DNA from 3 places in the Microbispora sitophila genome. Region 1 is predicted to be linked to each of the others. Evidence: riboswitches for the same ligand, from Rfam matches in the RefSeq annotation. Region 1 holds a riboswitch; each other region holds the start of a gene.

Region 1 (7,046 bases):
TCGCCCAGCGCGCCGAGCACGAACGGCCCGCTGCCCGAGCCCATGCCCGCCCAGATCGAGGCCGTGCCCGACGCCTGGTCAGGTCGGCCTCCCGACACCTCGATCATGCGCGTGAGGCCCATGGGGAACTGGACCGAGATGCCGAGCCCGCTGAGCGCGAGCCCGGCGTAGCAGACCGGCGCCGAGGTTCCTGCCCAGAACAGCGCCCAGCCCGCCAGGGTCACCCCGAGCGAGCCCAGCAGCACCGACCCCGGCGCGAAGCGCAGGGCCAGCCGGGCGCCGCCGAACCGGCCCGCGGCCATGCCGGCCAGCATCGCGCTCAGCCCGGTCGCCGCCGCGCCGGGCGACAGCCCGGTCCGCTGGGAGAGCAACTCGGCGGCCCACAGGTTGAAGGCGAACTCGAGGGCCACGCAGCACAGCAGGACCGCTCCGGCGACGTGGAAGCGCCAGCCGTACGGGATTCTGCCGGAGGCCGCGGACGGCGACGGCGGCGGAACGGGCACCGGCGGCACCCAGACCCGGCCCATGAGCAGGGCCAGCAGGAGGGTGGAGGCCACCGGCACGAGCAGCGCGGGCCGCCAGCCGGCCGGCGACTCGGCCACCACGCTGAAGGCGTAGGTGGTGGCGATTCCGGCGATGACGGCGACCGCGTTGGCCTCGCTGATGACGGCCGCCCCCGCCGGGCCGTGGTGGTCGCTGAGCACCGCCATCATCACGTACAGCGCCGTCGAACCGCAGGCGCCGGCGAGCGTGAAACCGGCCAGCGTGAACGGGAGCGCGTGCCCGGACAAGACGAGGAGCACCCCGGCGTTCATCCCGGTCAGACCGGCCCAGGTGACGACGCGGCGCCCGAACCGCCTGGTCAGCGCGGGCAGGGCCAGCCCGCCGGCGATGCCGCCGAGTGCCATCCCGGTGCCGTGCAGCCCGGCGACGGCCTGGGACACGCCGAGCTCGGCGCGCAGGAGGGGCAGGGCGGCCGACAGGCCGTACAGGTAGGTGGCGAAGGTGGCGAGCTGGAGATAGATCAACCAGGTGGGGCCGTCCCTGGTGACCTTTATGTTGCGGTCCAAAACCAGGCAAGGGTAGCGCAGCGGATCACCCGGCACGAGAGCCGGTCGCCCGGCGCGCCACCGGTCCGGTTCAGCGCAGCGCGGCGAGCTGGTCCTCGAACCAGCGCTGGGGCGGCAGGGCGGTGGCGGCCTCCCGCAGCCGCAGGCCGCGCGCGAGCCGTTCCTGCTCCGGCAGCGTCAGCGCCTCGTGCAGCGCCGCCGCCGTGCCGGACACGTCGTAGGGGTTGACGAGCAGGGAGTCGGCCCCCAGCTCGGCCGCCGCGCCCGCCTCGCGGGACAGCACCAGCGCGCACCGGGGCGACAGGATCGGGCCCTCCTTGGCCACCAGGTTCATGCCGTCCCTGATCGGGTTGACGAGCAGGACGTCGGCCAGCCGGTAGGCGGCCAGCGAGCGCGGGTAGTCGTCGTTCACGTTGAGGATCAGCGGGTCCCAGTCCTCGGTCGCGTACTCGTCCTCGATCTCCTTGGCGCAGCGCTGCACGGCCGCCGTGTACTCGCGGTATTCCGGCAGGTCGTGCCGCGAGGGGTAGGCGAACGCGAGGTGGACGACCCGGCCGTGCCACTCCGGATGGGCGGCCAGGAACTCCTGGTAGGCCCGCAGGCCGCGCACGATATTCTTGGACAGCTCGGTGCGGTCGATGCGCACGATCAGCTTGCGGTCGCCCACGAGGTCCCTGATCACGGTCATGTGCGACTCGACGTCCGGCTCGGCCGCCCGGGCGAGCAGCGCCTCGCCGTTCACCCCCAGCGGGTGGACGCCGATCCTGGTGGTCCGCCCGTCGTACGTCACCGTGCGGGCGGCGTGGTCGGCCCTGGCCCCGAGCAGCGTCTCGCAGCAGTCCATGAAGGCGCGGGCCCAGCGCGCGGTGAGGAATCCGGCGTGGTCGGCGCCGAGGATGCCGGTCAGCACCTCGGCCACGACGTCCTCGGGCAGCAGCGCGAAGTATTCGGGCGGCGCCCAGGGCGTGTGCGAGAAGTGGGCGATGCGCAGGTCGGGCCGCTCGACCCGGAGCATCGCCGGGGTCAGCGTCAGGTGGTAGTCCTGCACCATGACGCGCGCCCGGTGGGCCGCCTCCTCGGCGAGGGCCAGCGCGAAGGCGCCGTTGTACGTGCGGTACGACTCCCACTCGCGATGGAACCGCGTGCCGAACTCGGGGGAGAAGGGCATGTTGTAAAGCAGGTGGTTGACGAACCAGAGGGTCGAGTTGGCCACGGCGTTGTAGGCCCGGTGGAAGACCGCGGGCGGGATGTCCAGCATGCGGATCGGCCCCGTCTCGAAGCCCCGGTCGAGCCGCCCGCCGGGCGCCTGACGCACCGCGCCCCGGTCGCCGTCCGACAGCGCCGCGCAGACCCACAGGACGTCGGTGTCCCTGACCACCTCGGACAGGCCGGAGACGAGCCCGCCCCCGCCCCTGCGCATGGTCAGGCCGCCGTCGTCCGACAGCGTGAAGGACACCGGGCCCCGGTTGGACGCGATAAGAACGGTGCTGCTCATCTTGGGGTTCCCTCGATCAGAGCGGGCGCGCATGCCGGAAGATTAATAAAAGCCGACCTCCGTCAATAGGATGTCAACCGATCGCGGGAGGGCTGAATACGGCATGGCACTGGACGACACGACCGAGGACCTGGCCCGATCGGCTGCCCAGGGGGACCATCGCGCGCTCGGTGAACTGCTGCGGCGCATCGAGCCCGACGTGCTGCGGCACTGCGAGCGCCTTCTACCGTATCGGCAGGACGCCGAGGAGGCCGCGCAGGACACGCTGCTCGCCGTGGCGCGCAACATCGCGAGGTTCGAGGGGCGGGCCAAGTTCAGCACCTGGCTGCACATCGTGACCGTGAACTGCGCCAGGACCACCTACCGCTCGCTCAAGCGGCGCTCGTCGGAGCAGGCGGAGGAACTGCCCGAGCAGCGGCCCGATCCGCGGCGGGTGAGCGTCATCGCCGGCTCGCGGCTCGACCTGCTCGACGCGATGGAGGCGCTGGAGGCCGAGCGGCCCGACCTCGCCCAGGCGCTCGTGCTGCGCGACATCTGCCAGCTCGACTACTCGGAGGTCGCCGACCAGCTGAAGATCCCCCTCGGGACGGTCAAGTCCCGTATCCACCAGGCGCGCAAGTACGTGCAGAGCGCCCTCGGTGAGGCGTACGGCTGATACGAAACGTCTCGCTATGTGAGACGTCGGAACGGACACCGGGGACGCCGGGGTACAGTGCTAGGGACCTTCCCCGGAAGGTCTTACAACTGAACATGCTCATCCAGAGGGGTGGAGGGACCGGCCCTGCGAAGCCCCGGCAACCTCCCCGGTGTCGAACTCGTGCCCACGAGGCCCGGCCGGGACAGGTGCCAATTCCGGCTCGCGGCCAAGGTGGTCGCGAGCGAAGATGAGGGAAAGGCCTCGCTTCATGGCGCACACCAGCACTGCCGCGAACACCGTCGAGTTCGGCCCCGCCACCGGTCTTTCGTGTCGCGAATGCGGCGCTCTTTATGACCTCGGTCCGATTTTCGCCTGTACGGAGTGTTTCGGCCCACTTGAGGTGGCGTACGACTTCGGCGAGGTTCGCCGGGAGGACATCGAGTCGGGCCCGGCGAACATCTGGCGATACCGCTCCCTGCTCCCCGTTCCCGCCGGAGTGGCGGCCAAGCCCAACCTCCAGCCCGGCTGGACCAAGCTCGTGAAGGCCGACAGGCTGGCGGCCGAGCTGGGCCTGCGGTCGCTTCACGTCAAGGACGACTCCGGCAACCCGACCCACTCCTTCAAGGACCGGGTCGTCGCGATCGCGCTGGAGGCCGCGCGCAACTTCGGCTTCCACACCCTGTCGTGCTCCTCGACCGGCAACCTCGCCGGCGCGGTGAGCGCGGCCGCCGCCCGGGCCGGGCTGGACTCCTGCGTGTTCATCCCCGCCGACCTGGAGCCGGCCAAGGTCACCATGGCCGCCGTGTACGGTGGCCGCCTGGTCGCCATCGACGGCAACTACGACGAGGTCAACCGCTTCTGCTCCGAGCTCATCGGTGACGAGCTGGGCGAGAAGTGGGGCTTCGTCAACGTCAACCTCCGGCCCTTCTACGCCGAGGGCTCCAAGACGCTGGCGTACGAGATCGCCGAGCAGCTCGGCTGGCGGCTGCCCGACCAGATCGTCATCCCGGTGGCCTCCGGCTCCCAGCTCACCAAGATCGACAAGGGTTTCCGTGAGCTGATCAAGCTGGGGCTGGTCGAGGAGCGGCCCTACCGGATCTTCGGGGCGCAGGCCGAGGGCTGCTCGCCGGTCTCCCGGGCCTTCAAGGCCGGGCAGGACGTCGTGCAGCCGGTGCGGCCCGACACCATCGCCAAGTCCCTGGCGATCGGCAACCCGGCGGACGGGCCGTACGTGCTCGACATCGCGCGGCGGACGGGCGGCGCGGTGGAGGACGTGAACGACCGGGAAGTGGTCGAGGCCATCCGCCTGCTGGCCAGGACCGAGGGCGTCTTCGCCGAGACCGCGGGCGGTGTCACGGTCGGCGTGCTGCGCAAGCTGGTGCGCGAGGGCCGCCTCGACCCCGACGCCGAGACCGTGGTGCTGAACACCGGCGACGGGCTGAAGACGCTCGACGCGGTGGCCGAGCACGCCCGTCCCGCCGCAGTCATCCGTCCCTCTCTCGACGCGTTCCGTACGGCATTTGCCAACTGAAAGCGTTTCAAAAGGCCCATCGGTAGTAACGAAAGCGAGCGAACAATGAGCGTTTCCGTGCGGATTCCGACGATTCTCCGGACGTACACCAACGGAGCCGCGGAGGTGAGCGGGGAGGGGGGAACGCTCCGGGAGGTCCTGCAGAAGCTGGACGCGGACTACCCCGGCATCGGCGGGCGCATCCTGGACGAGACGGGTAAGATCCGGCGTTTTGTCAACGTCTACGTCGGGGAAGAGGATGTCCGATTCGCCGACGGTCTGGACACCGCCACGCCGGACGGGGTGCAGATTTCGGTCATCCCCGCCGTCGCCGGAGGCTGAGCCGCCGCGCCGGGGCCGAGCACCTGACATGCACTTCTATCGATGAAGAAGTCATGCGATGCCATGGCAAATGGTGCAGCTCTCAACTATTCAACAGCAAAGTGAATATTCTTCGATCCCGCTTTGAGCGAACGCCAAGTAGTAGTTTGCGGATTGACTCTGTTGTCCTACGCCTTGACACGGGTATGGTCGAGGACGATCGACAAAACCGGGGGCTTCTTGGGTGTGGTCCCCAGCCCAGCAAGAGGAGTCGGAAGTGGCGCAGGGCACCGTCAAATGGTTTAACGCGGACAAGGGCTACGGCTTCATCGCGGTAGACGGTGGTAAGGACGTGTTCGTCCATTACTCGGCAATCCTGATGGACGGCTACAAGGCCCTCGAGCAGGGTCAGCGGGTTGAGTTCGACATCACGCAGGGTCAGAAGGGCCCGCAGGCGGAAGCCGTACGGGCCGTCTGATCCCGTCATCGACCTTGGAAGGCCCGGCACGCGGACACCGCGTGCCGGGCCTTCCGCTTCGCTCGTCGGGGCGCTCTTATCCGCGGGGTCGCGCCGGAGGCGCGCCGGGAGCACAGCCCTCGTCACGTGCTCGCTCGTTCCTCGGTCCAGACACCGGCGCGCCCCTCCGGCTCGCTCGGTGTCTCCCGCTTCGCACTGGTCTGGACATACCGTCCAAGCTGGTCAGCACGGCTTCCGCTTGCACTCTCATGGGTAGAGTGCTAAATACTTGTTTGGCACTCTGAGGTCGAGAGTGACAACAACCGGGATCGGGGCGATGGGGCCCGCGCAGGGATAGCGGGTCCGCGCCGTCGCGGGCGTCGGCTCGGTCCGTTGAAGACACCCTGCTACTGGGAGGTCTAGCCTAATGGCAGCCAAGATGATCGCGTTTGACGAGGACGCCCGGCGCGGTCTCGAGCGCGGTATGAACCAGCTCGCCGACGCCGTGAAGGTGACCCTCGGCCCCAAGGGCCGCAACGTCGTGCTGGAGAAGAAGTGGGGCGCCCCCACGATCACCAACGACGGTGTCTCCATCGCCAAGGAGATCGAGCTCGAGGACCCGTGGGAGAAGATCGGCGCCGAGCTCGTCAAGGAAGTCGCGAAGAAGACCGACGACGTCGCCGGTGACGGCACCACGACGGCTACCGTGCTCGCCCAGGCGCTGGTCCGCGAGGGTCTGCGCAACGTGGCCGCCGGTGCCAACCCGATGGCGCTGAAGAAGGGCATCGAGGCCGCCGTCGAGCGTGTCAGCGAGGAGCTGTCGAAGCTCGCCAAGGACGTGGAGACCAAGGAGCAGATCGCCTCCACCGCCTCCATCTCCGCCGCCGACACCGAGATCGGCGCTCTCATCGCCGAGGCGATGGACAAGGTGGGCAAGGAAGGCGTCATCACCGTCGAGGAGAGCAACACCTTCGGCCTGGAGCTGGAGCTCACCGAGGGCATGCGCTTCGACAAGGGCTACGTGTCCGGCTACTTCGTGACCGACCCCGAGCGCATGGAGGCGGTCTTCGAGGACCCGTACATCCTGATCGTCAACTCCAAGGTCTCGGCGAACAAGGACCTGCTCCCGCTGCTCGACAAGGTCGTGCAGTCCGGCAAGCCGCTGGTCATCATCGCCGAGGACGTCGAGGGCGAGGCCCTGGCCACCCTGGTCGTCAACAAGATCCGCGGCCTGTTCAAGTCCGTGGCCGTCAAGGCTCCGGGCTTCGGCGACCGCCGCAAGGCCATGCTGGGCGACATCGCCATCCTGACCGGTGGCCAGGTCATCTCCGAGGAGGTCGGTCTCAAGCTCGAGAACGCCACCCTCGACCTGCTCGGCCGTGCCCGCAAGGTCGTTGTCACCAAGGACGAGACCACGATCGTCGACGGCGCCGGTGACGCCGAGCAGATCGCCGGCCGGGTCAACGAGATCCGCGCCGAGATCGAGCGCACCGACTCCGACTACGACCGCGAGAAGCTCCAGGAGCGCCTCGCCAAGCTGGCCGGCGGCGTCGCCG
Region 2 (7,046 bases), on a different contig from region 1:
CATAAGTACGAAAGTGACTACTTTTCGTCACACCCTCGGCGTGTCGGTAACCTGAAGCGTCGTGGAGGTCACCTGGCGGGAGGCCATGCGGCGGGCGCTCTACGGCGCGGAGGGCTTCTACCTGCGGGAGCGCCCCGACCGCCATTTCCGCACGTCGGTGCATGCCTCGCCGGTCTTCGCCGAGTCGGTGCTGCGCCTGCTCCTGCGGGTCGACGCGGCCCTCGGCCGGCCCGATCCGGTCGATCTCGTGGACATGGGCAGCGGCAACGGCCTGCTGGCCGCCCGGGTGCGGGCCGCCGCGCCACCGGACCTCGCGGAGCGGCTGCGAGTCATCGCCGTCGACCTGTCCCCCCGGCCCGGCGATCTCGACCCCCGCGTCGCCTGGGAGCCGGAGGCGCCGTACGGGATCACCGGCCTGGTGATCGCCAACGAGTGGCTGGACAACGTGCCGCTCGACATCGCCGAGATGACGCCCGACGGCCCTCGCCTGGTGCTCGTGGACACCTCGACCGGCGAAGAACGGCTCGGGCCCGCTCCCGGCCCCGAGGACCTGGCCTGGCTGGAGCGCTGGTGGCCGCTGCGCTCACCGGGGGAACGCGCCGAGATCGGCCACCCCCGCGACGAGGCGTGGGCCTCGCTGATCACGCGGCTGGCGCGCGGCACGGCGGTCGCCGTGGACTACGCCCATCCGGCCGGGCGGCGGCCCCCGCTCGGCACGGTCGCCGGATATCGCGACGGCTCGGTGGTGCCGCCCACACCGGACGGGTCGTGCGACATCACCGCACACGTCGCGCTGGACGCCTGCGCGGCGGCAGGCGAGCGGGCGGGGGCGCGGGCGACCACGCTCACCACGCAGCGGGAGGCGCTGCGCGACCTGGGGGTCACCGGCGCCCGCCCGCCGCTCGCGCTGGCGTCCGCCGATCCCGCCGGATACGTACGCGCGCTCGGCCGGGCCTCCCAGGAGGCCGAGTTGATCGACCCGGCCGGTCTCGGCGGCTTCGGCTGGCTCAGTCAGGTGGTCAGACGGTGACCTTGAGCGACTCCAGGCCGCGCATGATGTAGCTGGGCTTCCAGGCAGGCTCCTCGGCGAGCTCAAGCTTGGGCGCCAGCCGCAGCAGGGCCCCGAACGACTCCGCCATCTCGACCCGGGCGAGCGGCGCGCCGAGGCAGAAGTGGATGCCGGCGCCGAACGAGATGTGCGGGTTGTCCGCCCGGCCGAGGTCGAGACGGTCCGGGTCGGCGAAGACCTCCGGGTCCCGGTTGGCGGAGCCGAACAGCAGGGCGATCTCCACACCCCGGGGGATCGTCACCCCGCCGACCGCGATGTCCTCCAGCACCCACCGCTCGAACATCTGCGCCGGGGTGTCGTAGCGCAGCAGTTCCTCGACCGCCGTCGGCATCAGGCCGGGGTCGGCGCGCAGCCGCTCCAGCTCACCCGGGTTGCGGAACAGCGCCCACCACCCGCTGCCGGTGGCGTTGACCGTGGCCTCGTGGCCGGCGTTGAGCAACAGCACGCAGGTGCCGATCAGCTCGTCCTCGGTCAGCCGGTCCCCGTCGTCAACCACCTGGGCCAGCGCCGAGATCATGTCGTCGCCCGGCCGCTCCCTGCGTGCCCTGGCCAGCTCGCGCAGGTAGCCGGCGAACTCCGTCGCCGCGCGTACGGCGGTGTGCTGGACCTCCAGCGAGGGGTTCAGCTCGTACATCCCGCAGATGTCGGCCGACCAGGGGCGCAGCAGGTGGCGGTCGGCCTCGGGCACGCCCAGCATCTCGGCGATCACAGTGACCGGCAGCGGCTCGGCCACCTCTGCCAGCAGGTCGCCGCCGCCGCGCTCGACCAGTCCCTCGGTCAGCTCGGTCGCGATCTTCCGTACGCGGGGACGCAGCGACTCGACCATGCGGGGCGTGAACGCCTTGGACACCAGGCGGCGCAGCCGCGTGTGGACCGGCGGCTCGACGTCGAGCATCCCGGCCCGGATCACCCGCCAGAACGGTTCCTGGAACTCCGGCTCGGGCTCGCGGCCGAACGCCTCGTGCGTCGCCACGTGCAGGTAGGACCGGCCGAGGCGCCGGTCGCGCAGCAGCGCGTTCACGTCCGCGTGGCGGGCGATCAGCCACTGTCCCGTCGGCTCGAAGAAGCTGACCGGCTCGTTGTCGCGCAGGTCGCGGTAGGCGTCGTAGGGGTACGCGATGAACTCGGCATTCCAGGGATCAAACTTCACAATGGACAACAATACGGATGAAAGACCTCGCCCGGGAGTACGGGCGTGCGGGTCCGTCATGGCGTAGGTTGGGGCGATGCCGAAGCGCCGCGAACAGCACCGCAGAGAACCCCGCGAGCTCGGCGAGTTGCCCTACGCCGATCACCTCGAACCGTTCGACGGCCGGCTCGCTCAGGGCGGCGACTACGACACGGTCCTGTTCGACGGGCAGGAGTTCGAGGACGCCGACGCCTCCAACGCCCGGTTCATCGAGTCGGCGTTCACCTCGGTGACGTTCGTCGGCGGCCGGTATCGGCGCGCCCGGTTCTCGGACGTGTGGCTGAACGGCGTGCGCTGGGTGGGCGGCGACCTCACCGAGTCCACCTGGGCGGACGCGGAGATCATCATGAGCGCCCCGGCCGGCACGGCGCTGCCCGGCGCCGAGATGAACCATGTGACCTTCCACCGGTGCAAGCTCGACTCGGTCAACCTCCGCGCGGCCGACCTGCGGGAGGTCTCGTTCGTCGAGTGCACGCTGCGCGACGTGGACTTCGCGGGCGCCACGCTGACCGGCGTCGCCTTCCCCGGCTCCACGCTCGAACGGGTGCGTTTCGACAAGGCGTGCATGTCCCGGGTCGACCTGCGTGGCGCCGTGTCCCTGGGCATCTCCGACGGCTACGACGCGCTGCGCGGCGCGACCATCAGCGGCGTCCAGTTGATGGAGCTCGCGCCGATGTTCGCCCACATCCTGGGTGTCACGGTCGACGACGACTGAAGGCACTTGAGTCCACGGCACTTGCGGCCGGGGGGCCGAACCGGGTTATAGTGCCGTCCAGGTCATGAGTGCCAGCGTCAAGCCCCGGCTTGCTGGCCGGCAACCCTCGCGCTCGCGGCGGGGTGCCCCGGGTGAGGACCGGGTCCGGCGCGAGGTGTGCCGGACAAGCGCGGGCCCTGCCTTCCGACGCCATGGCCGGGGTCCCCGACCCCGAGGAGGCGTGGCGTTGTCCGCACTCACCTTCGTCCAGCAGGCCGTCAACCGCATCTCCGAGCCCGTGCGCCTACCGGCTGTCGTGGGCTCCGACCTGGAGGTGCCCGTCAAGGGCGGCAGGCTCGTGCCGTACGCGAACCTCGACTACGCGGCGAGCGCGCCCTGTCTCGAGCCGGTGAACGCCGCCGTCGCGGCGGCGCTGCCGGCCTACTCCAGCGTGCACCGGGGCGCGGGCTACGCCTCGCAGCTCACGACGGCCAGGTATGAGCAGGCCAGGCACACCGTTCGGGCCTTCGTCGGCGCCCGCCCCGGCGACGCGCTGGTCTTCGTGCGCAACACGACCGACGCCATGAACCTGCTGGCCCGCAGCCTCCCCGAGGGAACCACCGTCGTCGTGTTCGAGACCGAGCACCACGCCTCGCTGCTGCCCTGGCCGAACGCCGTACGGCTCGCGCCGCCCGCCTTCCCGGGCGAGGCGATCCGGGCGGCCGACGAGGCGCTCGACGCGATCGAGGGCCCGGCCCTGCTCGTCGTGACCGCCGCCTCCAACGTGACGGGCGAGCTGTGGCCGATCGCCGGGCTGGCCCACATCGCCCACCGGCACGGCGCGCGGATCGCCGTGGACGCCGCTCAGCTCGTCCCCCACCGCGAGCTCAACCTCGCCGCGCTCGACCTCGACTACGTGGCCTTCTCCGGGCACAAGCTCTACGCCCCGTTCGGCGCCGGGGTGCTCGTGGGCCGACCCGACTGGCTCGCCGACGCCGATCCGTACCTGCGCGGCGGCGGAGCCGTACAGGCGGTGGGCGAGACCACCGAGTGGAGCGACGACCCCGAGACGCGGCACGAGGCGGGCACCCCCAACGTGCTCGGCGCGATCGCGCTCGCCGCCGCCTGCGACGCGCTGACCGCGACCGGCTGGACCGCGCTGGTGCGGGAGGAGGAGCGGCTGCTCGCCCGCCTGCGTGCCGGGCTCGCCACGATCCCCGGCGTACGCGAGCTGTCGCTGTGGGGCCAGGACCACCCGCGCGTCGGCATCGTGTCGTTCACCGTCGCGGGCCGTACGGCACGCGAGGTCGCCGAGGCGCTGTCGGCCGAGTGGGGCATCGGCGTCAGGGACGGCAAATTCTGCGCCCACCCGTTCGTCCGCCACCTCCTCGGGGGCGGTGAGGACGGCGGCTGCGCGGACGGCACGTTCAGCGCCGTACGCGCCTCGATCGGCATCGGCACGACCACCGAGCACGTCGACCGCCTCATCGAGGCCCTACGCGATATCGCCACCGCCTGACGGCGGAGAGCCAGGTCGAGCTCGCGGGAGGCTTTCGCTCGTGCGGTATGAGCGTGAAAGCATGGACGGCATGACGACCGAGCAGGAGGGCGCGCGCCGGGAACGCATCGTGGGGATCGGCGCGGGTGCCGACGCCGTGCAGGCGAGGGAGCTGGCCACCGAGGACATGATCCTCAACATCGGCCCGCAGCATCCGTCCACCCACGGCGTCCTGCGGCTGCGGCTCGTCCTCGACGGCGAGCGCATCACGGCCGCCGAGCCGATCGTCGGCTACATGCACCGCGGCGCGGAGAAGCTGTTCGAGGTGCGCGACTACCGGCAGATCATCGTGCTCGCCAACCGGCACGACTGGCTGTCCGCGTTCGCCAACGAGCTGGGCGTCGTGCTCGCGGTCGAGCGCATGCTGGGCATGCAGCCCCCGCCCAGGGCGGTGTGGGCCAGGACGCTGCTGGCCGAGCTCAACCGCGTGCTCAGCCACCTGATGTTCCTCGGCAGCTATCCCCTGGAACTCGGCGCGATCACGCCGGTCTTCTACGCCTTCCGCGAGCGGGAGACCCTGCAGCACGTCATGGAGGAGATCTCCGGCGGCCGCATGCACTACATGTTCAACCGGGTGGGCGGGCTGAAGGAGGAGCTGCCCCTGGGCTGGCTCGACCGCGTCACCGCCGCCGTCGCGGCCGTGCGGCGGCGGCTGCCCGACATCGAGGAACTGATCGCCGGCAACGAGATCTTCCTGGCCCGCACCCGCGGCGTCGGCGTGCTCGACCGCGAGACGATCATGCAGTACGGCGTGAGCGGCCCCATCGCGCGGGCCTCGGGCGTCGACTTCGACCTGCGGCGCGACGAGCCCTACCTCGCGTACGGCGAGCTGCCGGTGAAGGTCGTGACCCGGTCGGCCGGGGACTGCCAGGCCCGGTTCCAGGTGCTGCTCGAACAGGTCAAGGTCTCCCTCGACCTGGCCGACGCCTGCGTCGAGCGCCTGCGGCACCTGCCCCCGGGACCGATCAACCAGCGACTGCCGAAGGTGCTGAAGGCGCCCGAGGGCCACACGTACGCCTGGACGGAGAACCCGCTCGGCCTGAACGGCTACTACCTCGTGTCGCGGGGCGAGAAGACGCCGTGGCGGCTCAAGCTGCGCAGCGCCTCCTACAACAACATCCAGGTGCTGCGCGAGATGCTGCCGGGCAACCTGGTCGCCGACATGATCGCGATTCTCGGCTCGATGTTCTTCGTGGTCGGCGACATCGACAAGTAGATCGACACGTTGCGGTCAGGTCTCCCCGGAAGGCTTGCCGGGCACCCGGCAGCAGTGCTCGAGGAACAGCGCCGCGCAGATCAGGATCACGCAGGCCACGAACGACCCGCCTCCGACGAACGCGTCCTGGCGGGGCTTGTCCAGGTCGAGCAGGTCGAGCACGCGCACCACGAACCCGGCGAAGATGCCGCCGAACGCCGCCCCGACGTACGCCGAGGCCTTGGCCAGCGCCGCCAGGCGGGCGACAGCCAGCGGCTCGACCGGCTTGGTGTTCGGGCGGCGCAGGATCCTCGCCCGGGTCAGCCAGCCCGTGTACGCCTCGCCGACGGCCAGCAGCAGTGTGGTGGGGATCGCGGTCCACGGCAGGGTCGGCACCATGGAGTAGAACTGCCGCAGCAGCCCCCAGGTGAGGAGGGCGAACACGACCACGAGACCGACGAGCACGCCGGGATTGCTGGGCTTCACGCGGGGACTCCTCGTCGATCAGGCCGGGGGTTCGAGCACGAGGTCGGGCCGCAGCCGCACCCCGCTCTGGTCCATGTCGGCCAGCAGGGCCGCCACCGACCCGCGCCCGGGCAGCACCGCCGCGGGATCGGCCTGCGCCCACGGCACCAGCACGAACGCCCGCTCGTGCGCCCGGGGGTGCGGGAGCGTGAGCTCGGGGTCGTCCGACATAAGGTTCCCGACCGTGATGAGGTCCACGTCGAGCGTCCGGGGGCCCCACCGCTCCCTGCGCTCGCGGCCGAAGGCGGTCTCGACGCTCTGCGCGCGGTCGAGCAGCGTGCGGGGGTCGAGCATGCTCTCGGCGATCACCACGGCGTTCAGGTACGGCCCCTGCTCGGGGCCGCCGACCGGATCGGTCTCGTAAACCGGAGACACCGCCACGAACGTGAGCCCGGGGGCGTCGAACAGCTCGTCGAGAGCCCCCTGGAGGTTCTCGATGCGGCGGCCGAGGTTGCTGCCGAGCGCGATCACGACCCTCATGCGCGACCCCTTCTGATCGTCACCACCACGTCGCCGAACGGCAGCGGGATGGGCGCCGCCGGTTTGTGCACGCTGATCTCCGCCTCCTCGACCAGCTCGTGGGCCAGGCAGGCCGCCGCCAGCCGCTCGGCGAGGGTCTCGATGAGGTTGACCGGCTCGCCCTCCACGATGTGGACGAGCTCCGCCGCCAACGCCCCGTAGTCCACGGTGAGCGTCAGGTCGTCGGCCGCCGCCGCCGGGGCGGTGTCGAACCACAGGGCCACGTCGATCACGAACTCCTGGCCCAGCTCGCGCTCGGCGGGCAGGCAGCCGTGCCTGCCGCGGGCCCGCAGACCC
Region 3 (7,046 bases), on a different contig from region 1:
GGTGGGCGGGCGACTGCGGGAACTTCGCAAGACGCTGGACGCGCTGAAACGACGCAATGGGCAGCTGACGACAGCGGAGGAGACCACGCGGCTCCGCACCGAGACCGAGATCGCCGAACTGCAGGCCGTCATGCACGAGCTGGACAGGCAACTGCGCGCGGTCCGGCGGCAGATCTGCCGGGAGGCCACGGTCGTGGCCGCCACCGCCCACCAGGTCGTCCTCGAAACACTCAAGGAGATCACCTTCGACGTGGTCGTCCTCGACGAGGCGAGCATGACCAGTGCCGCCCTGGCGATGCTAGTCGCCGGCGCCGGGTGCGGGCACACCGTCATAGCCGGGGACTTCCGCCAGCTTCCGCCGGTCGCCGTGGCGGAGACCCCCGCCGTCCATGAGTGGCTCAAGCGCAGCCCGTTCGAGAAGGCGGGCGTCGCGAGCGCGGTGACCGAGGGGCGCCCGCCCGTCCGCCTGGCCGCCCTCACCGAGCAGTACCGCATGCGGCAGCGCATCGGCTACGTCGTCAGCGGAGCCTTCTACCCGGAGAGCCCGCTCAGCACAGCGAAAAGCGTGGCGAACAGGGCGGTCAGAAGCCGGGCACCGTGGGCGAGCACCCAGCTCGTGGTCATCGACACCTCGACGATGAGAGCCCGCACCGCGCGCAGGCAGGGCATCTTCTCGCGGTACAACCTGATGCACGCCCAGCTGGCGGCCGCCCTGGTCGGCGGCGCGACCAGTCAGACGCAGGATCTCGCCATGATCAGCCCGTTCGCACCTCAGGCACGGCTGCTGGAGGCACTCCTGCCCGAGGTGCATCTGGAGGAGTGGGCGGCCTCGACCGTGCACCGGTTCCAGGGCGGTGAACGGGACATCATCGTGTACGACACGGTGGACACCGGGTGCGGCGTGTCACCGTTACATCCCTGGTTCACCGAAGGCGACACCGGCAGCGAGGGAGCGCGCCTGCTCAATGTGGCCGCCAGCCGGGCACGCGATCATCTGGTGGTCATCGGCGCTATCGACAGTCTCTTTCGACCCAGGGCCGCTCGCGACCCGGTGTGGATGTTCTTCGCCCACCTGCTCGCCCAGGCGAAACGCCTGCCTTGGGAAGACCCGGTCGCCTCAGAGGGTGGCGTCACCGAGCACATCGAGAGCGGGATCGCGGAGCGGCTGCGCGAGGACATCGCGCGGGCAGCGACGGTCGACATGTGGCTTCCCGAGACTCCCCTGCTGGGCCTGGCCGACCTGCTGCCCGCGCTGCGGTCGGTAGACCCAGACGACTCCGAGTCGGAGGCGGTGACGGTCTGGATCGAGCCGGAGGCCGACGGCCACCTGCCCGCCGAAGCGCTGCGGGCACGGCGAGAGGGCGTCAACATCCGCCCCTGCGTGCCGATCCTGGAGTCGTGCGCCGTGGTCGGCGACATCGTCTGGTCCGCCAGCGGGTCGCTGCTCGGCCCTGACCCCGGTGTCGTCCTGCGGACCGAGCACCGCGCGTTCGCCGACGCCGTACGGCGGGCGCAGCGGCGCCGGCCCGGCGGCGCGGGCAGCGTTCCCGGCAGCGGCCAGCTCGGCGACGACTGCGGACGCTGTCGACGCATGCTGGTCCGCTACGAGCAGGACCATCGGGGCAGGCCGGACCTCCGCTACGAATGCCCGCACTGCGACCGTCTGCCACAAGGAGGACGGCGCTCCCGCCGGTGAGCCGTCAGGCGGGTCGGCGAGCGAGGTTCTCCATCACCTCCACCGCCTCGTCGGCACGCTCGTACGGCACGAAGAGGTGGTCGTGGTGGAATCCGGCGACGACATTGCAGCTCAGGCCCGCGACGGCGAGTTCCCGCGCCACGGCGGCCGTGAGGCCTACGGCTTCGAGCGCCGAGCGGACGCGCAGCGTGATCCAGCCCGCCACGTAGTCGTACGTCAGCCCCGCCGCGTCGGCTTCCCCCTGCGGCAGGACCAGCGTGAGGCCCTCCTCCTCGGCGACCGTGACGACGGGCCTTACGCCCGGCGGGACGTCACCGTCGACCGTGGTGAACACGTAGCGGCCAGGGTTGAGCCGCGGGCGCATCGTGGTCAGCAGTGTTCGCAGGTCGGTCTCACCGGTCATGACCGGCACCCTACAAGCGGCCTTTCAGCACCCGAGATAGGCCCAAAGGAGGTCGTCGTCGCGACGGACGGTGAAGCCGAGGGCCTGAAGCGCGGCTTCGATCTCGTCGCGCCGCTGCGCCGGGTAGACGAACTCGGCCTTCTCCCACTCGTGGGTGGGCATCGCCTCCCAGCCTCCCTCCACCTCTCCGAAGCGCTCGGCGATCTCGCGGGGCATCCAATGGTCGGTGTCCACGTCGGGGTCGGGTTCGTTCGGTTCGGCGTTCTCGGAGACGCTCATGTCGAAGGCCGGATGTCCGTTCAGGCTGAACGGCTCATCGTCATCGGGCAAGACCAGGGCGGCGATTTCCCCCTCACTCATCTCGTCGAGATCAGCATCGGGGTTCGCGGCCTCGTAGAGCTCGATGTAGTAGTCGAGCAGGTGCGGGAAACGATCGACGTCATCGACCTGCCACCAGCCGGCCGCACGGGCCTCGCCATAAGTTCTGGCCTCCTTGAGCGCCTTCTGCCCGGCGGCCTCCCGCTCGGCGTATGTCAGAGGGACGACGCATAGGTGATCCACTTTGAGCACGCCGGTGACGAGGGTGAGCGTGTCGCCGAGGGCCGCGAGCACGTCCGCTGCGCTCCGCCGCTCAGGCCTCTCCAGGTCAGCCATCAGTTCCTCCGGATCGATGTGATCCAGCCGAAGTCACGTCGTACAGGTGTCCCGGCAGGACACGAGGCTCCAGGCGTCGAGGTCGGCGGGAGCGGACGGTCGCAGTGCCGTTGGAATTCAGGGATAAGGCCATGAGGGTCCTTGTGGTTCCGGGACCCCCTTACCCGAGGGCAGGGAGATCCGCGCTTGCCCCTGCTGGGCCGGCAGCGGCCAGGTCTTCCCCGGACGGCACCTTGCGCGGTGAGGCGAGGTTGCCAGCCGACGAACGTCCAGGGGCGCGATCGGCCTCGTGACCCGGCCCAGATGCTGGCACGGCCACCCGGTTCGTGTCCAGATGTTGGCCATCGTCGGCCTACGTCGTTAATGTCCCGCCCTGGGTCATGAGTTCCAGCGCCAAGCCCCGGCTCGCTGGACGGCATCCCGCCCGCTGCGGGTGCCCCGGGTGACGACCCGCTCCGCGCGAGGCGCGCGGAGAACGGCGGATCACCGGGGCCGGTTGGGGCTATCGGGGTCCCAGGCCCCGGAGGTGCGTCATGCCCATCCCGAACGATCTCTACGCCCTGCTCCACACCCACTGCCCCGGCTGTGGCGTCCTCTACAACGCGATGGACCTGGGGCCGCGCGAGCCCGTCATCGAGGCGTTCCCCGGCGCGTACTACGCCCAGTGTCCGCACTGCAAGGTCCGGTGGCACGTGCACCGGCCCGGCGCCGCCGAGCGCGACCGGGCCGACCTGTTCGCCGAACGCCCAGCCGAACAGCCCGACCTCGCCGCCGCCTGGACCGGCGCCGTATTGCGCCTCACCCTGGACGGCCACATCCTGCAGGTGGGGCCCCTGGTCGGCACTTCCGAGGCCGAGGATGTCCCGCATCCCCTGAAGTGACCTGGTCGTCGTCACCCGGCTGCCGCAGCGGCTCTGCGTGATGACCGTACACGGCTCTCGGCTGCGACACCTGCCATGGCGCCCGGGCAGACGGACCGGCCGGCGCCCGCGCCGGCACCGTACACATCCGGCCCACCGTCCCCCACCGCCACGGCCTGGCACGTCGAGCAGCCGTCACTGGACCGTGACAAAGGCAGTGTGGACCTGATTCACAGCAGCCACTTATGGTGTGATCACTCCCGTTTCACACAAAGATGTCCCGCTCTACCGAAAGACCCGTTTATGGAACTCCTCGAGGCCTGTGCCCGGATCGGCGAACTCAATCCTCACCTGATCGACGCCGGCGTGCTCCGGTCGATCGAGACGCTCGCGGCCCGCGCCCCCGGCGTCGAGCCGATCCCCGACAGCCATGACGCCGAGGAACTCCTGTACGCGGTGACCGACGAGGTGATCCGGATCGGCCAGGACTTCGAACGCCTGGGCCGTGTCGACGACCTGATCCTCACCCGCCGGATCGTCGCCGACCTGCTCCGGCCGGTCCGCGAGCGGAACCTCCTGGACTTCGCCAACGCGCTCGGCATGCTCTCCTCGCTCCTCGCCGAGCGGGGACGCCACGCGGAGGCCGTGGACGTTCTCGGGGAGTGCGCAGACGTACTCCGGCCCCACCTGGTGCTCGGCGTACGCCACCGCGGCATGTACGCCCACGCTGTGCGGGACCGAGGCACGTCGCTTGTCGAACTGGGGCGGGTGGAGGAGGCGGTGACCGCCCACCGTGAGGCGCTGCGGCACTACCAGCGCTGCGCCGCGGAGGACGCGAGCTATGCGCTGGACGTCGCGCTGACCTGCCATACGCACTCGGTTCTCCTGGACCAGGCAGGGCATCCGGACCTGCTGGAGATCGCCGAACTGGGAGTCTCATGGGCGCGGGCGGTCCTGGCCGACGGCGGCGAATGCCGCTTCCAGCTCGCGATGATGCTGCGCTACCGGGCGAGCGCGCTGCTCCGCCTCGACCGGCCGGAAGAGGCGGTGGAGAACGGGCTGGAGGCGGCGGCCGTCCTGCGGGAGATCGCCGGTCATCCGGTGAACGACATTCAGCTCGCACTCATCCTGCATCTGGTCTCGGACCCGTTGTCCGCACTGGACCGGGATGACGAGGCGCTGGGGACCGCGGCGGAGGCCGTCGGGATCGTCGAGAGGCCCGACCCCGAGCCCGCCCTGCGCGCACTCATGCTCTGGACGTACGGCAGGCGACTGCTGGAGCACGGCCGCCTCATGGAGGCGAAGGACGCCTACCTCGCCGCAGTGCCGGGCGGCGAGGACTTCCGCGAGGGACTGGCGCCGGAGCTTTACCGGCTGGCGGAGATCCTCGTCGGCGAGGGCCTGCTCAGCGAGGCGTCCTCCATCCTGACGGTGACCGCGCGTCAGTACAAACTGTTGGCCGCCGCGGACTCCGACTGGGCCGTACCGCACGCGGAGCTGCTCGGCCGCCTCGCGGAGCTGGAGTTCCACCGCGGGCACCACGAGGCGGCGCTGCGCCACGCGGAGCGTGCGGTGGCCGTGGCGCGGAACTCCGGGGACCGCGAGACCATCGCACGTGCCATGGGTCACCTCGGCAGCAGCCTCGCGGGCGCCGGGCGCCACGACGACGCCGAGCGGGCGGCCCGCGACGCGCTGGAACTGTGGCCAGGACGCCTACCTGCCCACCCTCGCGGGCGCCTGGAACAACCTCGCCAACAAGCTCCGGCCGCTGGGGCGGCGCGAGGAGGCCGTGGTGGCCGCGCAGAAGGCGGTCGCCCTGTACGAGCAGGGCGACGAGCCGCAGCACCTGGCCAACGCGCTCAACAGCCTGGGCGCGCACCTCGCCTCGCTCGTGCTGCCCGAGCAGGCACGCGACGCCGCCGCCCGGGCCGTGACCATCTACGATCGGCTGGTCCCCGGCGAGCGCAGATATCTGCGTGACCTGTCCATCGCGCTGGACAACCTGTCCGGCTACCACGCGGCGCTCGGCGAACTCGACGAGGCCGATCGGCGAAGAGATCGAGGTGCTGCGGGTCGTCGTGGCGTTGCGGGAGACCGCGGAGCCCATGACGCAGGAGGCCGTCGGAGCGCTCGCTCTCGGCGTGGGCAGGCTCGGCTCGGCCCTCACCCGCGCCGGCCGATTCGCCGAGGCCGCGTCCGCGAGCCTGCGTGCGGCGACGTTGCTGGAGGACCTCGTCTCGGCGGGACATTCCGGCCTCCGTTACTTCCTGGCCCAGGCGGACGAGGACGCGGGGAACGCGCTGGCCCGCCTGGGCGAGCCGGGGGGCGCCGCCAGGCACATGCGCCAGGCGGTCGGCCTGTACGAGGACCTCGCGGCGGAGGATCCCGGCCATCGCGACCTCCTTGCCCGTGCCTCCGGAGCACTCGCCGACCTGCTCGCCGACCTCGGCGATCTGGCCGGCGCGCTCGAAGCGTACGAGCGGGCCGTGAACCTCTACCGGGCGCTCCTGGACGAAGGCCACACCGCCGTACGGACAAACCTCCTCGGGGCCCTGACCTCGGCGGCGAGAACCCGCGACCGGGCCGGGGACGCGGCCGGGTCGCTGACGTTCACGCGGGAGGCGATCGGGCTTCTCGAGCAGGCCGCCCTCGTCGACGTGGACGCGAGGCCCGTTCTTGCCGGTCTTCTCGAGACCGCCGCCGAGGGGCTCGCCGAGATCGGTGAGGACGAGCACGCCGCCGACGCGGCCCTGCGCGCGGCCGACGTGGCACGGCGGCTGTCGGAGGAGGAGAACGCGACCGCCCGAACCGGGCGATGCCTGCGGCTGGCCGGTCTCGCCCGATGCCGCCTCGGTGAGATCGAGGAAGGGCTCGACCTTCTCCGCCGGGCGGTGACGCTCCTCGATGCCGTCGACGGCACGGACGTCCTGCCGGAGCTGGGTCAGGCCCTGCACATGATGGCCGTGATGTCCCCGGCCGACGACGCGTACGACGCCGCCGAGCGCGCCGTGGCCTGCTTTCGGCGGCTGGACCGGGAGGCGCCGGGGACGTGGCGGCGCGCTCTCGTGCTGACCCTGGTCCTGCTCGCGCACCGCGCCGCGGAGAACGAGCGCTGGCGGGTCGTCGTGAACGCGGCGGAGGAGACGATTCCCGACCTGCTGGAGAACGCGCCCGACGAGCGCGCCCGGGAGTCGCTGCCGGAGCTTCTCGACGACTACCGGACGGCGGTCGTCCGTCTCAACATCCCGGACACGCGACTGGCGTACGCGGAGGCCGAACTGCGCCGCCTGCAGGGGACAACGGTCGCGAGCGCGGTCTGACCGCCAGGGAAATCCCCGGTGGGATGGGCCCGCTCGCGCCGTGGTCACCACCGGCAGCGGGATGGCGCGGCGGCCATGAGGCCGCCGCGCCATGGGTGCGGTGTTGCGGGTTG

What was found. A riboswitch is a leader RNA that binds a small molecule or an ion and turns the genes downstream of it on or off. The one in region 1 is predicted to bind S-adenosylmethionine.
Region 2: it holds a riboswitch for S-adenosylmethionine, as region 1 does, so the genes downstream of both, IL992_RS42510 (aminotransferase class V-fold PLP-dependent enzyme) here and thrC (threonine synthase) in region 1, are expected to answer to the same signal.
Region 3: it holds a riboswitch for S-adenosylmethionine, as region 1 does, so the genes downstream of both, IL992_RS22345 (hypothetical protein) here and thrC (threonine synthase) in region 1, are expected to answer to the same signal.

Annotation. Positions count from the first base shown of each region.
Region 1 is NZ_JADBGC010000019.1:158,575-165,620, reverse strand. Features, by position in the region: gene IL992_RS31305 (MFS transporter) at 1-1,070, opposite strand, end outside; gene IL992_RS31300 (alpha,alpha-trehalose-phosphate synthase (UDP-forming)) at 1,141-2,565, opposite strand; gene IL992_RS31295 (RNA polymerase sigma factor) at 2,669-3,220, shown strand; SAM riboswitch class I at 3,317-3,456, shown strand; gene thrC (threonine synthase) at 3,471-4,733, shown strand; gene IL992_RS31285 (MoaD/ThiS family protein) at 4,779-5,054, shown strand; gene IL992_RS31280 (cold-shock protein) at 5,311-5,511, shown strand; gene groL (chaperonin GroEL) at 5,918-7,046, shown strand, end outside.
Region 2 is NZ_JADBGC010000039.1:15,738-22,783, forward strand. Features, by position in the region: gene IL992_RS42495 (SAM-dependent methyltransferase) at 62-1,030, shown strand; gene IL992_RS42500 (cytochrome P450) at 1,020-2,219, opposite strand; gene IL992_RS42505 (pentapeptide repeat-containing protein) at 2,296-2,973, shown strand; SAM riboswitch class IV at 3,034-3,149, shown strand; gene IL992_RS42510 (aminotransferase class V-fold PLP-dependent enzyme) at 3,200-4,471, shown strand; gene IL992_RS42515 (NADH-quinone oxidoreductase subunit D) at 4,542-5,726, shown strand; gene IL992_RS42520 (DUF3180 domain-containing protein) at 5,742-6,191, opposite strand; gene folK (2-amino-4-hydroxy-6-hydroxymethyldihydropteridine diphosphokinase) at 6,210-6,710, opposite strand; gene folB (dihydroneopterin aldolase) at 6,707-7,046, opposite strand, start outside.
Region 3 is NZ_JADBGC010000011.1:339,889-346,934, forward strand. Features, by position in the region: gene IL992_RS22330 (DEAD/DEAH box helicase) at 1-1,696, shown strand, start outside; gene IL992_RS22335 (ACT domain-containing protein) at 1,701-2,099, opposite strand; gene IL992_RS22340 (hypothetical protein) at 2,124-2,711, opposite strand; SAM riboswitch class IV at 2,931-3,048, opposite strand; SAM riboswitch class IV at 3,130-3,238, shown strand; gene IL992_RS22345 (hypothetical protein) at 3,287-3,634, shown strand; gene IL992_RS22350 (tetratricopeptide repeat protein) at 3,917-5,593, shown strand; gene IL992_RS22355 (soluble NSF attachment family protein) at 5,677-6,933, shown strand.